One region of the Bacillus sp. NEB1478 genome, then DNA from elsewhere that is predicted to be linked to it. Evidence: riboswitches for the same ligand, from Rfam matches in the RefSeq annotation. Region 1 holds a riboswitch; the other holds the start of a gene.
The links. Region 1 has a riboswitch for FMN ahead of RGB74_RS04675 (ECF transporter S component). Riboswitches for the same ligand answer to the same signal wherever they lie in the genome.

Region 1 (8,204 bases):
TAGATGGAGGTAAAGTTGCCTTAATCGTTGGTGCCATGCTAATTACTTATATTGGTTTACTTTCAATGGTTAACTTTGCTTTTGATGCAGCATTCGGTATGACGTTCCAAAGAGTATTAGGATATGTTTTTGCGCCTATCGCTTTCATTATGGGTATTCCTGCTAATGAAATTGTCCGAGCTGGTTCAGTAATGGGAACTAAAGTTGCGGCTAATGAGTTCGTAGCGATGCTTGACTTCATGAAAATGATTCCAAAGATGGATCATAAAACTGTAGGTATTGTTTCATCATTCTTGATTTCATTTGCTAACTTTTCATCAATCGGGATTATCTTAGGTACAGTTCAAGCAATCAATGGTGAAAAAGCTTCACTCCTTGCAAAAATGGGCTTAAAAGTATTGTTAGTTGCAACGATGGGTTCTGTATTAACAGGAACAATCGTAGGACTATTCTTATAAAACTAGATGAAGACGACTCAAAAGAGTATTAAACTCTTTGAGTCGTTTTTTGTTGTTTTAAAGCCTGTTTTTCCATTTTTTTCTGCTATTTTACTCTAAAAACAATACATAAATGTTAACCAGGGCATCTTATCCTAAAATCCTTTTTGTTTCTAATGTTTTTGAGCCAGCATTTGTATTTAATTCCACGGTAATGACCAATATATCCACGTTAATTACGATAATTTCACGTTAGTCCCAGCAGCCCGTTTTTCCGCAGGAGTGTCGGAGATTTTCTCTGCAATTTTAACAACGATGTTTAACAGAGTCTAAATAATAAAAAAAACCGCCAGGACGAACATTCATCCCAGCGGTTTCAATATTTATGCTTGTTGGCTTCTCATCTGCTTCATTACCCATGGCTTTAAACGGGTAAATAGAGCTATAAATAATAATGCAATAATTGTGCTTTTGATTAAATTAAACGGTGTTACCCCTTTTAACACAAAGTCAAGCATCATTTGGCTGGACATTTGTTGTGCTCCAAGAAACCAAGTATAGGCAGGCAGGATAATCACATAATTCAAGAATCCCATCATAGTTGTCATTAAAATAGTACCGGTAATTAATCCAATAGAAAGCTGCTTTACCGTATGTTGTTTCCGGAACATATAAGATACTGGAAGAATGAACAGGGTGCCAGCGATAAAGTTTGCTAATTCGCCAACAGGTACACCAGTAAAGCTTCCTACAATACCGTAATGAAGCATATTCTTAATCGCCTCAACCATAATCCCTGCAGCTGGTCCAAAAATAATAGCTGCCAGTAAGGCTGGTACTTCACTAAAATCAATTTTTAAAAATGCCGGCAGTCCTGGAAACGGAAAATCGAGCATCATAAGCAGATAGGCAATCGTGCTCAACATCGATACAGCTACCATTTGTTTAACTTTTCCCTTTTGCATTGAAATCTCTCCTCTTTTGTCGTGCGCCATCTATGATTTCAAATGCGGTACAGGCTATTTCACACAAAAAAACCTTAGTCTCAAATAGAAGAGGACTAAGGGAGTTTGTTGAAAAACAGCGTATGAAAGAAGCATTTTTTATTTAAAAATGCACACTCAAACATAAGCTCACTCATTAAGAATGAACCGCTGTACCAACATCTTCTCCCATCCAGACTGTACTGTCGGCTCTGGAGTTACACCAGATCAGCAAAGAGATGACATCGACGTGATGTCCAGTTTCAACAAAATTGTTTCTACATTTCTCATTCGCTCACGGGCTGATGAAGAGGGAATCTTCAATTACCGCCGGTCGGGAATTTCACCCTGCCCCGAAGATGGATCGCTATTGTATTTTATTACACCACCTATTATACTTTAAAAAATAAAGAATGTGAATAAAAGAGCAATGTCTAACCTTCCAAATAGAGGATGAAACACATGAAATTAACCTTTGAATATACATGGCCATATGAAAGAATGATGAATGATATCTATATTTTCGAATGCCCGTTTTGCAAAGCTTCCAACGTATTGACGAGCTTTAAAGAAGAACAATTAACTCTTGCTAAAGAAGGAGTTAAACAACGATTAATCATGCCTTGTTGTCATGGTAAAATGACGATTTTAAATGCTGACGACGATTATTTTTATACAGATGAAAAACTAAGAGCCCGATCATAAGGAGTAAATACCGAGCATGAAAACTTTGAGATTTACAAAAATGCATGGACTAGGAAATAATTATATCTACGTAAACATGTTTCAAGAAAAAATTCCAGAAGCTGATTTAGCAAGCCTGGCAATAGCCGTTTCTAATCCATATACCGGGATTGGATCGGATGGAATGATTTTAATTTGTCCTTCTGAAACAGCACCTGTAAAAATGAGGATTTTTAATAATGATGGTTCTGAAGCAAAAAATTGTGGAAATGGACTCCGTTGTGTTGCAAAGTATGCTTATGAAAACGGCATCGTCAAAGAGACTGAATTCAAGATTGAAACGCTCGGTGGTCTGGTTACAGCTAAGCTGATAATAGATGACGAGGATAACGTATCACTAGTTACTGTTAATATGGGTCAGCCCATTTTAAAACCTGATCAAATTCCTGTTAAAGGGTTCTCAGAGTATGACTCCCTTATTGATGAGACCGTTATATTCGCTGAAAATGAGCTCCAAATGACAGCAGTTTCGATGGGAAATCCTCATGTGGTCTTTTTTGTAGACAATATTGAAGACGCACCATTACATTCATTAGGTCCCATTATTGAAAAAGATCCGATGTTTCCAGATTGGGTTAATGCAGAATTTATTGAGATCGTTTCAGCAGAAGAAATGCATTTCCGTGTGTGGGAAAGAGGATCGGGAATCACACAAGCCTGTGGAACAGGAGCTTGTGCAGCAGCAGTTGCTGCCATATTAAATAAAAAAGCAGAGCGAAATACAGATATCACTGTCCATTTAGCTGGCGGAGACCTGATTATCAATTGGCATTCGAATGGCGATGTTTATATGACAGGTCCAGCTGAAGTCATTTGTACAGGTGAATTTATCATAAGATAAAAAAGAAAGTGCAGGCCTTTGAGCCTGCACTTTTTTAATGATTTTCCTAGTATTTTTGCACGATGTTATAAAACGTATCGCGTTCTACCGGTACTTTATTTGCTGTTTTTATTAAATGAACGAGTTCTTTTCTTGTAATACCCGCAGATGTTAGTGCGCCTACAGCATGTGAGATTCGTTCTTCGATCAATGTTCCATGAATGTCATCTGAACCAAATGTTAGGGCCATTTGTGTTAGTTGAACACCGATATTGATCCAATAAGCTTTAATGTGATCAAAATTATCAAGCATCAGACGGCTGATTGCAATAGTTCTCATATCGTCAAATGCAGAAGTTCTTCTCATTATCCCCATCGATTGTGTTCGAGGCTGCATAGCAAGCGGGATAAATACCATAAAGCCATTTGTTGAATCTTGAAGCTGACGCAATCGATCCATGTGGATTAAACGTTCTTCTTTCGTTTCAATCGAACCATAAAGCATCGTAGCGTGTGTTTTAAGTCCAAGACCATGAGCAATTTCATGTGCTTCAAGCCATTGGTCTGTTGAAGCTTTGTCAGGACTCATTTTTGCACGATAACGTTCTGTTAAGATTTCTGCACCCCCGCCAGGCAATGTGTCTAATCCAGCTTTGATCAGTTCTTGTAAAACTTCCTTCATCGAGATGCCGGCAATTCTGGAGAAGAATTCAATTTCAGCACCAGTATATGCTTTTACCGTCACTTGCGGAAAATGTTTTTTAAGAGTTTTGATTGTATTTAAATAATAGTCAAAAGGAACTTCATGGTTATGTCCGCCAACAATATGGAACTCACGAATGTTGTCATTCCATCTTTTTTGTACATATTCCAAAAGCTGCTCGTCATTCATTGTATATGCGCCATCTTCACCAGGCTTGCGTTTGAATCCGCAGAAGCTGCAGGTTGCTTCACAAACATTTGTAGGGTTGATGTACAAATTTTCAATAAAATAGACATGATCGCCATTTTTTTGTTTGTTTACTTCATTTGCAAGACGGGCAATACTTAGTAAATCGTCCGTTTCATACAGGAACAAGCCGTCTTCAATCGATAACCGTTCACCGTGCTTAAGTTTCTCAGCAATTGCTTCCATTCTCGTATCTAAAGTTAAAATGTTCGCCATTTCTAATCCCCCTAATTTTTCAGTGGTCATTTTAAATGTTAAGCGTAAATCACGCTCTCCTTTTACCATTTTTACACGAATACTATGTAAAATAGGGAAGTTGCTTTTAAATAAAAATATTACATCATGTTAAGCACCAAAGCGCCTATATCATTATAATCCTTATAGTTAATAAGGACAAGGAAAGTCGCTTTTTTGATAATATTATCCAAATAATAAATGGTTTATTGTTTGTTAATTGAAATAAATGTAAAATAGGAATATGAAGTTTTAGAATGCAGAGTGGAGTGACATGATATGAAAGCCACATCAGAAGCAAAGAAAATTCAAAATATCGAACAACTGGAATCTTTACGCAATAAAATGATTCAAACAGCTAATACATTTGGGATTCATCACCCAATGGTACTTAGTTACAGCAGAAAAATTGATGAAACACATAATACTATTATGAAACTCCAGCAAATGGAGGAATAAGATTCAGTGAAGCCTATTTCTTGAGAAGAAACACGGCACAAGATATACTAATATTATAATCCTTATATATACTGTCATTACGTATAACTTGTCTACTTGATGATAAACGACGCAGTGACAAGTTTAAGTTTGAAGTATAAGTGCGACTAAGGCTGATTGATAAATCACCAGCCAAGTTTACTAAAAAGGAGTGAACAAAATGATCGTTGAAATTACAGAATCAGCAGCCAGTAAAATCAAAGAGATGCTTGCTGCGGAAGAAGACCAAAACCAGTTTCTGCGAGTCGCTGTAAAAGGCGGAGGATGCAGCGGATTATCTTATGGACTAGGTTTTGATAGTGATAAAAATGAAAAAGACCAAGAGTTTACGATAGAAGGCATTCAAGTAATCGTGGATGAAGAAAGTGCTAAAGTATTAAAAGGGACTGTAGTCGATTTCAAACAAAACATGATGGGCGGCGGATTCACCATCACGAATCCAAATGCAATCGCATCATGCGGCTGCGGATCATCTTTCCGAACAGCAACAAACGCCGGTGCGCCGGAAGAGTGCTAAAAAAATCGAATTTAAAAGAGAATGACCCAGAAAGACGCGAATTAGCGGATTTTTTGGGTCATTCTTTTCTTTTTTTTAGGCTTTTTATAGTTCTTTTATGATGAATTCCTAGATTTTAAAATAATCCAACGAGTTTCGAGCATAATCCAACGGGTTTTCGCTTTAATCCAACGAGATTTACTATTATTCCAACGGATTTTCCTTAAATACTCCCGAGTTGACAGAAAACGACAAAAGTAGAAGGCTGCCCTCAAATAAAGGGAGGCTGATCCAAAAGTTTATACTTTTGGATCAGCCTCCTTAGTTAACGTTTTTATTTAAACAGCACGTATACTCCAATTAAATCTGAAAGTATGGATGCCCCTATGATTAAGTATTTTTGTTTGCCTGTTTGTTTTAAACCTAATGGCATTAAAACAGTTCCTATAATAAAGAATAATATGCCCAATATCAAGTTCCATTCCATAATGGTTAACTCCTTCATAAATGACAAAAATAAAACCCGATGCGCCAACACCGGGTAAATGCTTTAAGGTTTCAGCGGCACTTGTCCGCCTCACAAATGATTGTAACAAACATTGAAAAGATAATCCATATGGAAATTATTCCAATGTATTCTTTTCCAACTCAATTAAAAGTTTTTTAAGACGCGGCAGCTTCATTTTTGTATCCTCTAGAAAAGATTCATCCGTAATATGCAGTTGTCCTATAATCTGGTTGATCTCATTTAAGCAATCAGCGGCATGCATTTCTTCTTCCGTAAACTGTCTGTTCAATTTATAAACTCCTTTCATTTGTGCAATCAAAAAAGCCGGAAATCATCCGGCTTCCTACTATACTACACACGTTTAAAACATACTCGTACTATGCATAGGCTGTGTTTTTGCCTTTGGATCAATGTATGTTTTGGCATTGTTTACAGCAGTTGGTGCTTCGCCAAATCCTGAGGCGATTAGTTTTACTTTCCCATCATAAGAACAAACATCACCAGCTGCGTAGATTCCCTTAATATTCGTTTCCATTCTGGAGTTTACTACGATAGAGTTTTTCTCGATATCTAAGCCCCATGTTTTAATCGGTCCGAGAGAAGAGACGAAGCCGTAGTTTACAATTACTGCATCTACTTCAATCGTTTCTTTTAGATCACCATTTTCTAAAACTACTGCTGATATGTTTTCGCCGTCGCCAATCAGTTCTGTAATCTGATATGGCGTTTTTACAGCTACTTTTGAGTTCATTAATTGTTCAACACTATGTTCATGAGCGCGGAACTTGTCACGACGGTGTGTTAATGTAACTTCTGGAGCAATTGGCTCTAGCATTAATGACCAATCGAGAGCTGAATCTCCTCCGCCGCAAACCAAGACTCTTTTCCCAGCAAAAGAGTTAAGATCATCTACAAAATAATGCAGGTTTTTTCCTTCATATTGTTTTGCAGCATCTAATTCTAGACGGCGCGGCTGGAAAGCGCCAACTCCAGCGGTTATCAATACAGCTTTACTATAATGAACGGTTTTATCCGTTGTAAGTTCAAAGATGTCCTCTGTTTTTGCTACATTTTGAACAGATTCTTCTAATACAATAGCAGGATTAAACTGCATCGCTTGTTCTTTTAGATTATTCACAAGATCTTGAGCAAGAACTTTCGGGAAACCTGCTACATCATATATGTATTTTTCAGGATATAATGCGGAAAGCTGTCCGCCAAGCTGCGGCATACTTTCAATAATCTTGACTTTCATTTGTCGCATTCCGCCGTAAAAAGCAGCGAACAAACCTGAAGGGCCACCCCCGATAATGGTAATATCATAAACTTCTTTTGACATAAACTTCTCACCTCTTCTGTTTTCTGTGGCTGATAAACATGTATATGTTCAGACTAAGAACACCTTGCTATCTCTCATTTTAGATTCTTGATAAAGATAAAAAGTCCTTCTTTTCATTAGTATAATTTGACAGAAAGACTCACCTTGCAGAATATGAGAAATACCATTAGAAAATATACATAAAAGGCAATTAATCATTATAAATTTGAATACTATCATAACGAAAAAAAGGTTGAAAAAACAAGGAAAAAGGAATAAGATGTTTGTGTATGAAAAAAAATGTCGATATTTCGAACATTTTTGTCCTCATTCTATGCCTTATTACGTGAAATACATCACAATCTTTTCCTTTTCTTCATATTTAATTAAAGAAAAGGTCAAACTAAAAAAAATTAGAACTGGAAGTGAAATTAGATGAGCAAGCCAAAAATTCTTATACTAGGCGGCGGATATGGCGGTATTATGTCAGCTGTTCGTTTACAAAAAGAGCTAGGATCTGATGAAGCAGAAATAACATTGGTAAACAAACATAATTACCACTACCAAACAACATGGCTTCATGAAAATGCAGCAGGAACGCTTCATCACGACAAAACACGTATCATGATTGATAACATCATCGATATGAACAAAGTTAATTTTGTTCAAGATTCTGTTGTTGAGATCAAGAAAGATGAAAAGCGTGTTATTTTAGAAAACGCTGAATTAACATATGATTACCTGATCATCGCATTAGGTTCTGATCCTGAAACATTCGGAATTCAAGGATTAAAAGAGAATGCATTTAGCATCCGCAGCATTAACTCTGTTCGTAAAATCCGTGAGCACATCGATTATTCTTTCGCTCGTTACAACAATGAAGGTCAAAAAGATGAGCTTATCACAATTATCGTTGGTGGAGCAGGATTTACAGGAATTGAATTTGTTGGTGAGCTTGCTGACCGTGTTCCTGAACTTTGCCGTGAGTACGATATTCCTCGCGAAAAAGTACGCGTAGTTAATATCGAGGCAGCACCGACAGTTCTTCCAGGTTTTGATGAAGAATTAGTTGAATATGCTATTAACAATCTTGAGCGCCGTGGAATCGAATTCCTTGTAAACACTCCAATTAAAGAGTGTCATCCTGATGGAGTTGTTTTAGCGAATGGAGATGAAATTAAAGCATCTACAATCGTTTGGACTGGTGGGGTTCGCGG
Region 2 (8,204 bases), 1.6 Mb from region 1:
CCGGGACCAATTTCAACTGTATTTCCTCTGACTACTTTTGCTTGAGTATACTCTAAGTAGACATGGTCACCTTCAATAACATCAGCAGAAAGGGAATCATCGTTTTGGCTTACGAAGTATTTGATTAATTTTTTCAGTCCAGTGGAATCGTTCGTTTTTCGAACAACAATATGTTCTCCGCCGATCTCTTTTGCTTCACAATGACGCAGCAGTTCAATATCGATATGCCCTGCATTCAAAAGACCGCTAATAGAAAAGTTTCCACGAGAATTGAAGGATTCAGCTTCACAATCTCCTTTTATTTTCACTTGTCCTCTTATTTCAATTTCATCCCCTGCAACGTTTCCATCAACCGAAGAAGTACCTCTAACGTAAATTTCTTTTGCTTTCAATTCACCTTTTATAGATGCAGAGCCTTGTATTTTGATTTCCTTACAATTGACGTTTCCATCAATATCAGAGCTTCCATTTATAGAAACTTCATGTGCGTCCATATTCCCTTCGATATTGGCTGAGCCATTTACCTTAACTGATTCAGCTTTCACATTTCCTTTGACGTTAGAGCTGCCATTGCAAGAAAAAATGTCGCATTCGATATCTCCGGTAATTTTACCTGAACCGTTCACATTTACATGGTTGTATACACCGCCTGATGCTGATCCTGAACCAGAGATCTTAAGGTTTTGCTGTACTGTTTTTTCCATTGTAAATTCCTCCTCATACGTTTAAGAAAGTTTTAATTTTAGCTCTTCCATACATGTATTCAGTTTATATTGAGCGATAATTTTTGCTTGAGACTCAATGAAAAGACTAGATGGTTCAGATGTCAGTATAAATAAGGAAACACCCATTTTTCGGATGAAGATTAATTCATTATCACTTTTATTCAGTTTTGATAGATGTTCTTGAAGAAATTTCAATAAATCGAATCCTTCTGAACGATTCATTTCACCCGTTTGGAGCAAACGATCGAGTAGGTAAAGAGTTAATAAGTTTTCAAAAGAGTAGGTCGTCTGAGTGCCATGATGATTAGCGTACATTTCAACGGTAGTATATGAAACAATGTTACGTTTCGTTAATTCGTCAGCTGTTAATGAAGTGACCGTCGGAGAAGGGGAAAACATATCAGCTAGTTCATCCAGTGAACGGTCATCTTTTAATGATTTGATTTTTTCGATGCGCTGCAAAATATCTTTTTTCGGAAAAAAAGTTTCTTGTCCTGTAAAAGTTGATTTACGAATAAACCAGTTTTCGGGAATGAGGTTTTTTCTTTTCCATCGATATAATTGCCCATAAGAGATATTGGCTGTTTCAAGCAGATCTTTTTTCGAGATAAGATTTTCCATTTTAAACCTCCTTGAGAATAATGTAACATAACACTGTTACGTTATACAATAGAAAAATTTCCATTTTGTGAATAAGGATTTATGTATTGAGGTTAGGAATACAAAATAATTAAAAACAGAATTTCTGATAGAACCTATTCTCTGAAAAAAATGGAATAGACGGGTTTAACAAATGTTCATTTTCACTTGTTAAATGGAAATCCTATTGTTAAGCTTTCATAAGGTTATAGAAAAATTCCTTTGACGGGTGAAATATATGTTTAAAAATACAACAAACCAGCCAAAAAAGAACCACCTTACGTCTGTACAGCTAATCGTCATATTTTATTTATTGTCTGTCATCGTAGCAACCGTACTTTTAAGTCTGCCTGTCGGACATAATGAAGGCGTTAAACTCCCATTTATTGATGCGTTATTTACTGCTGTAAGTGCTGTTAGTGTTACGGGATTGACTTCAGTCAGTATCTCAGAAACGTTCAACCGTACAGGTGTTATCATACTGGCCCTCGTTGTTCAAATCGGCGGAATTGGTGTCATGACATTAGGGACGGCTATCTGGCTATTGATTGGTAAGCGGATCGGAATGAGAGAACGTCAATTGATCATGACTGATCAAAACCAATCAACTCTATCTGGGCTAGTAAACCTAATGAAACAGATACTTGTGCTTATCATAGGTATTGAAATTGTGGGGACTGTGCTGTTATTTATTTTGTTCCAGCCGTATTATGATTCGCATCTTGAGGTTCTCTACCACGCATTTTTTGCCTCTGTTACAGCAACTACAAATGCGGGATTTGATATTACAGGAAGTTCGCTAATTCCTTTTAAAGACGATTATCTCGTGCAGATCGTAATCATGTGTTTAATTACTTCTGGAGCCATTGGCTTTCCGGTTTTAGTTGAAGTGAACAATTTTATTAAAGAACGAAAGTACTTGGAACGTTATACGTTTACTCTTTTTACAAAAGTAACGACATCAACCTTTCTTTTGCTCGTTATTGTTGGTGCAATAGGAATTTTCTTATTAGAAATAAATCTCTTTTTTAAAGGGAAATCGTGGCATGAGAGCATTTTTTATTCGCTGTTTCAATCTGTAACGACGAGAAGCGGCGGGCTAGCCACAATGCATATTAGTGAGTTCTCTCAGCCAACGATTCTATTTTTGAGCGTTATGATGTTTATTGGTGCTTCACCGAGCAGTGTCGGCGGGGGGATTCGGACAACGACATTTGCCGTAGCCCTATTGTCCATTTTGTTTTATGCAAAGGGAAGGAATACAATCAAAATCTTCAATCGTGAAATCTTTCCTGAGGATATCCAAAAATCATTTATCGTCATTATTGTGTCTGTGGTGCTTTGCACTACGTCGACAGTTATACTTTCCATCACCGATCCAATGCCAATAGAAAAACTCTTTTTTGAGGTTTGTTCTGCATTTGGTACAACGGGCCTTACGACTGGAATTACGGGTACACTGAGTTCCACAGGGAAAGTTATCTTGATGATCTTAATGTTTATAGGGCGAATTGGTGTTCTATCATTCCTATTTATTATTCGGGGTAATGTAGTTAATGAACATATTCATTATCCAAAAGAGAAACTGATAATTGGTCAATAATTCATGCTATCGACATTTTTTGGTGAGGGTTTTTCTGCGTTTAAAAGGATGATTAGTTGCATTAATGAAATAAATCAGATACATTAAAGGCAAATCAAATATTTTATGTCGTTACTTTAACGACATCCTTCGGGGTCGGGTGAAATTCCCAACCGGCGGTGATGAGACAGTTGTCTCTTAGTCCGTGACCCGGTTTTGCTTTGCGAAAACGGTGGATTCGGTGAAATTCCGAAGCCGACAGTATAGTCTGGATGGGAGAAGGATTACGGAAACTTTTAAACACTTGTTTAATAAAGTGATTTTTAAAGGTTTGTTTATGTATGAATTTATTAACAACCCCTGGGAACCAATCGTTCTTAGGGGTTTTTTTATGTAGTAAATTACCTCCCGAAAATTGGACAATATGTAAATAGGAAAAAACAAAAGGGAGGTGCGGATATTTGTTTACAGGAATTATTGAGGAACTGGGAACAATTAAGTCGATCAATAAAGGAAACGAAACGATTGTTTTAACAATTTCAGCTTCAAAAGTTCTGCAGGATGTAAATCTGGGTGACAGTATAGCGGTAAACGGTGTTTGTTTAACAGTTACTTCGTTCAATTCAAATCAATTTACCGTGGATGTGATGCCTGAAACGTATCGCTCATCAACTTTGAAACAATTAAACAATCGTTCAACGGTGAATCTGGAACGTGCGATGGCAGCAGGCGGCCGCTTTGGCGGGCATTTCGTTTCTGGACATGTGGACGGAACAGGTGAAATTATTGAAAAGCGTCCTGAGAAAAATGCGATTTATTATGTTGTGAAGTTACCTTCGCATTTAATACGTTATTTTATGTTAAAAGGTTCGGTTTGCATGGATGGAACGAGCTTGACCGTGTTTGATGTTACGCAAGATACGATTACGGTTTCGCTAATTCCGCTTACTGCGGATCATACGATTCTTGGCAAAAAAAGTCCTGGAGATCTTGTAAACATTGAATGTGACATGCTTGCTAAGTATGTGTACAGAATGTTGAATCCGGAGAAAGAAAATACTAAACAAAAGTCGAAGCTGTCTCTTGCATTTTTACAAGAGAACGGATTTTAGGAGGAGAGTAAATGTTTCACTCCATAGAAGAAGCGGTTGCAGATTTAAAAGCTGGAAAGATCATAATCGTTGTGGATGATGAAGATCGTGAAAATGAAGGCGACTTTATAGCATTAGCAGAAGGAATTACCCCGGAATCAATCAATTTCATGGTTACCCACGGACGGGGGCTTGTATGTACGCCAATATCAGAAGAAATCGCATCACGATTAGATTTGACGCCGATGGTCGCTGCGAATACTGATTCACATGGGACTGCATTTACAATCAGTGTAGACCATATCTCGACTACTACAGGAATTTCCGCTCAAGAAAGAGCGACAACGGTTCGTGAACTTGTTAACAGTGAATCTGTATCAGCGGATTTCAAGCGTCCCGGTCATGTTTTTCCGCTTATCGGTAAAAAGGGCGGTGTCTTGCGCAGAGCTGGTCATACAGAAGCAGCTATTGATCTGGCAAATATGGCTGGAAGCAAATCTGCGGGTGTCATCTGTGAGATTATGAAAGAAGATGGCACAATGGCTCGTGTACCAGAATTGATCGAGCTTGCGAAAAAGCATGAAATGAAGCTTATTACGATAAAAGATTTAATTACTTATCGAAACAAAACTGAGCAGATGGTAAAGAGAGAAGTTGAAATCACACTTCCTACAGAATTCGGTGAATTTAAAGCGATCGGGTTTTCAAATGCGGTTGATGATAAAGAGCATGTTGCCCTTGTAAAAGGTGATATTGCAGGAGACGAGCCCGTACTGGTGAGGGTTCACTCGGAGTGCTTAACAGGGGATGTGTTTAGTTCACATCGCTGTGATTGCGGCCCTCAGCTTCATGCAGCACTTCGCCAAATTGAGCAGGCAGGTTCGGGCGTTTTGCTGTATATGAGACAAGAAGGAAGAGGTATTGGTCTTATTAATAAAATGAGAGCTTATAAGCTGCAGGAGCAAGGTTTGGATACAGTTGAAGCGAACGAACAGCTAGGATTTGCTCCAGACTTAAGAGATTATGGAATTGGTGCTCAAATTTTAAAAGAGCTCGGCATCAATAAAATGAAACTCTTAACGAATAATCCAAGGAAAATTGCGGGCTTAAAAGGCTATGACTTAGAGGTTACAGACAGGGTGCCTCTTCAAATGCCTCATAACGAAAATAACGAGAATTATTTAAAAACGAAAAAAAGTAAATTGGGGCACATGCTTCACTTTTAAAACAGGAGGAACCATCTATGGCTAAATTGTTTGAAGGACATTTAATTGGTACAGGATTAAAAGTAGGAATCGTAGCAGGAAGATTTAATGATTTTATTTCAGATAAACTTGTTTCAGGTGCTGAAGATGCATTTAAAAGACACGGTATTTCAGAGGACGATGTAGATATCGCATGGGTGCCTGGTGCATTTGAAATTCCTTTGATCGCAAAGAAAATGGCTGACAGCGGGAATTACGATGCTGTTATCACACTAGGCGCAGTTATTCGCGGTTCGACTCCTCACTTTGATTATGTTTGTAACGAAGCAGCAAAAGGGGTTGCTCAGGCAGCAATGACAAGCGGTGTGCCGGTAATTTTCGGCGTTTTAACTGTTGATTCTATTGAACAGGCGATAGAGCGAGCTGGAACAAAGGCTGGCAACAAAGGCTGGGAAGCTGCCGTATCTGCAATAGAGATGGCGAACTTATCACGTCAATTCAATAAGTAAAATATCCTTCTGTGTGAACCCTGTCATGGTGATGACGGGGTTTTTGTTTGTGAATTTTTTAGATGAATAGCGATGAGTTGTTGTCGCATTATGACGATTGATGTCGACTCCTGAGATTATGAAGCAAATTCGCGGGATTATGGAAATTTTCGTGAGATTATCAACCAAACTGGTTAGTTAAGTGTGTTGGGCAGCATTGAAATCGGCTCATTCAGTCCAATTCATTAAAAATATTCCGCTTTTAATTCAAATTGTCTGATTTAAACCACAAAATGATACGTTTGACGATAAAAATTCATCTCTCTCGAATCCCCACCGCACGCCAACGGAAAGCCAGTGATCAGAAGTGGAAATTAACCACTCAATAGCAACAACATTCACAAAACAGCCTAAATAAAAAATGGACACACCCTTACACTAAATTGTTCATATATTGAAGTACAAATTAAATTAAATTGCATATTAAAATGGAATTGACATAGTTATTAGAAAAGTGTTAAGATTTACAAAGTTACAAAACTACAAGATTATGGAAAGGATGGTTGTGTCATGGTAAGCACATCAGTCAAAACTCATATTAAACGCTTTATTGTAATGGTAGTTCACAATACAACTGAATATCATGGCCTGCCGAAAAAGAAGTATTAGGATACTTTCCGCATTTTTTTGCCCTTTCTTTATACATACTTTCACGCAGGTCACATCCAATCGTGACGTGTGTTTTTTATTGTCTTTTAGAGCATATCGCCTTCGAGTGGTATGCTTTTTTATTTTTCTGGATTGTTAAAAGGGAAAGAATTCTCTTTTTCAATAGATATAAAATTGAGGAGGAAATCAGATGAAAAAAGACATGTTAATGGTGTGGTTAGAACGCAAGGCTCATACACTTTTTGGGTAGCTCGTTAAACAAATGTTTAATAAAAACAGACAGAGAGATCGAGAGGAGAGATTAATATGTTTTCAGTTTTAGGTAAGCTTTCGTGGTTCTTTAAAGAACATTGGAAGCGATATACGGTAGCGGTTGTCTTGCTTACGTTTGTTGGGATTCTTGAAGTGATTCCTCCGAAACTTGTAGGTAATGCGATTGATTCCATTCATATGGGAACGTTTACGAAAGAAGAGATGATGCAGAAGCTAGGTATTTTCGTTGCTGTGCTGATCGGCATGTATATTTCGATGTACATCTGGCTGTTTCAGCTGTTCGGAGGCGCCCAGATTCTTGAACGAACGATGCGTTCGAAATTTATGAGACATCTGTTGAAGATGACACCGACTTTCTTTGAAAAGAATAGAACAGGCGACTTGATGGCTCGTGCAACAAACGATTTGAAAGCGATTGCGATGACAGCAGGATTTGGTATTTTAACGCTTGTTGATTCAAGTCTATTTATGCTTACGATCATATTTGTGATGGGGTTCATGATCAGCTGGAAGTTAACGTTTGCAGCACTTATTCCATTACCGATTATTGCTTATATCATTAAAAAGTACGGAAAAAAAGTGCATGAACGTTTTACAATTGCACAAGATGCGTTCGGTGACATGAACGACTCTGTTTTGGAAAGTATTCAAGGTGTTCGTGTAATCCGAGCTTATGTTCAGGAAGAAGCGGATGTTGCCCGTTTTAATCAAGTAACTGAAGATGTATATGAAAAGAACCTCGCTGTATCAAGGATTGATGCACTTTTTGAACCGACGATTAAAATCCTTGTCGGACTGAGTTACTTGATAGGTCTTGGGTATGGAGCATACATGGTGTTTCACAATTCGATCACACTTGGAGAACTTGTAACCTTTAATGTTTACCTCGGTATGCTAATCTGGCCGATGATTGCAGTAGGCGAATTAATTAACGTAATGGAGCGTGGAAGTGCTTCACTCGACCGTGTAAACGAAACATTGGCTTATGAGCCAGATGTAAAAGATGGAGAAGATCTTGTGCCATTGACGGATCCAGGAACTATTAAATTTGAAGATGTATCTTTCCGTTATCCTTCATCAGAAGTAGATAACCTAAAGAATATCGATGTAACAGTTAAAAAAGGAGAAACGTTAGGAATTGTGGGTCGAACCGGAAGTGGAAAAACAACACTTCTCAAACAATTGTTAAGAGAGTATCCAGTAGGAGAAGAGGGCAAAATCAGCTTCTCGGGTGTTGATATTGAGGACATCGCATTACAGGATCTTCAAGGCTGGATCGGTTACGTGCCACAAGATGCAATTCTTTTCTCAAAAACAGTTAAGGAAAACATTTTGTTCGGCAATAGCGGAGCAGATGAAGATAAGCTAAACCACGTTTTAGAAATGGCTTCCTTTAAAAATGATGTACAGTACTTGCCAGAAGGTTTAGGCACTCTTGTTGGTGAAAAAGGTGTGGCACTTTCAGGCGGTCAGAAACAGCGTGTTTCGATTGCGCGTGCACTGTGCGTGGACCCTGAAATTTTAATTCTTGA

Region 2: linked by a shared signal. The riboswitch ahead of ribE (riboflavin synthase) and the one ahead of RGB74_RS04675 (ECF transporter S component) in region 1 are both predicted to bind FMN.

What each region holds. Positions count from the first base shown of each region.
Region 1 is NZ_CP134049.1:986,762-994,965, forward strand. Features, by position in the region: gene RGB74_RS04670 (NupC/NupG family nucleoside CNT transporter) at 1-458, shown strand, start outside; gene RGB74_RS04675 (ECF transporter S component) at 821-1,402, opposite strand; FMN riboswitch at 1,598-1,785, opposite strand; gene RGB74_RS04680 (hypothetical protein) at 1,883-2,125, shown strand; gene dapF (diaminopimelate epimerase) at 2,142-3,005, shown strand; gene mqnE (aminofutalosine synthase MqnE) at 3,052-4,149, opposite strand; gene RGB74_RS04695 (aspartyl-phosphate phosphatase Spo0E family protein) at 4,447-4,626, shown strand; gene RGB74_RS04700 (HesB/IscA family protein) at 4,826-5,182, shown strand; gene RGB74_RS04705 (hypothetical protein) at 5,496-5,648, opposite strand; gene RGB74_RS04710 (hypothetical protein) at 5,785-5,958, opposite strand; gene RGB74_RS04715 (NAD(P)/FAD-dependent oxidoreductase) at 6,031-7,008, opposite strand; gene RGB74_RS04720 (NAD(P)/FAD-dependent oxidoreductase) at 7,423-8,204, shown strand, end outside.
Region 2 is NZ_CP134049.1:3,280,975-3,289,178, reverse strand. Features, by position in the region: gene RGB74_RS16560 (polymer-forming cytoskeletal protein) at 1-704, opposite strand, end outside; gene RGB74_RS16555 (YhbD family protein) at 726-1,346, opposite strand; gene RGB74_RS16550 (TrkH family potassium uptake protein) at 1,603-2,967, shown strand; FMN riboswitch at 3,089-3,234, shown strand; gene ribE (riboflavin synthase) at 3,408-4,058, shown strand; gene RGB74_RS16540 (bifunctional 3,4-dihydroxy-2-butanone-4-phosphate synthase/GTP cyclohydrolase II) at 4,070-5,263, shown strand; gene ribE (6,7-dimethyl-8-ribityllumazine synthase) at 5,281-5,751, shown strand; gene RGB74_RS16530 (ABC transporter ATP-binding protein) at 6,706-8,204, shown strand, end outside.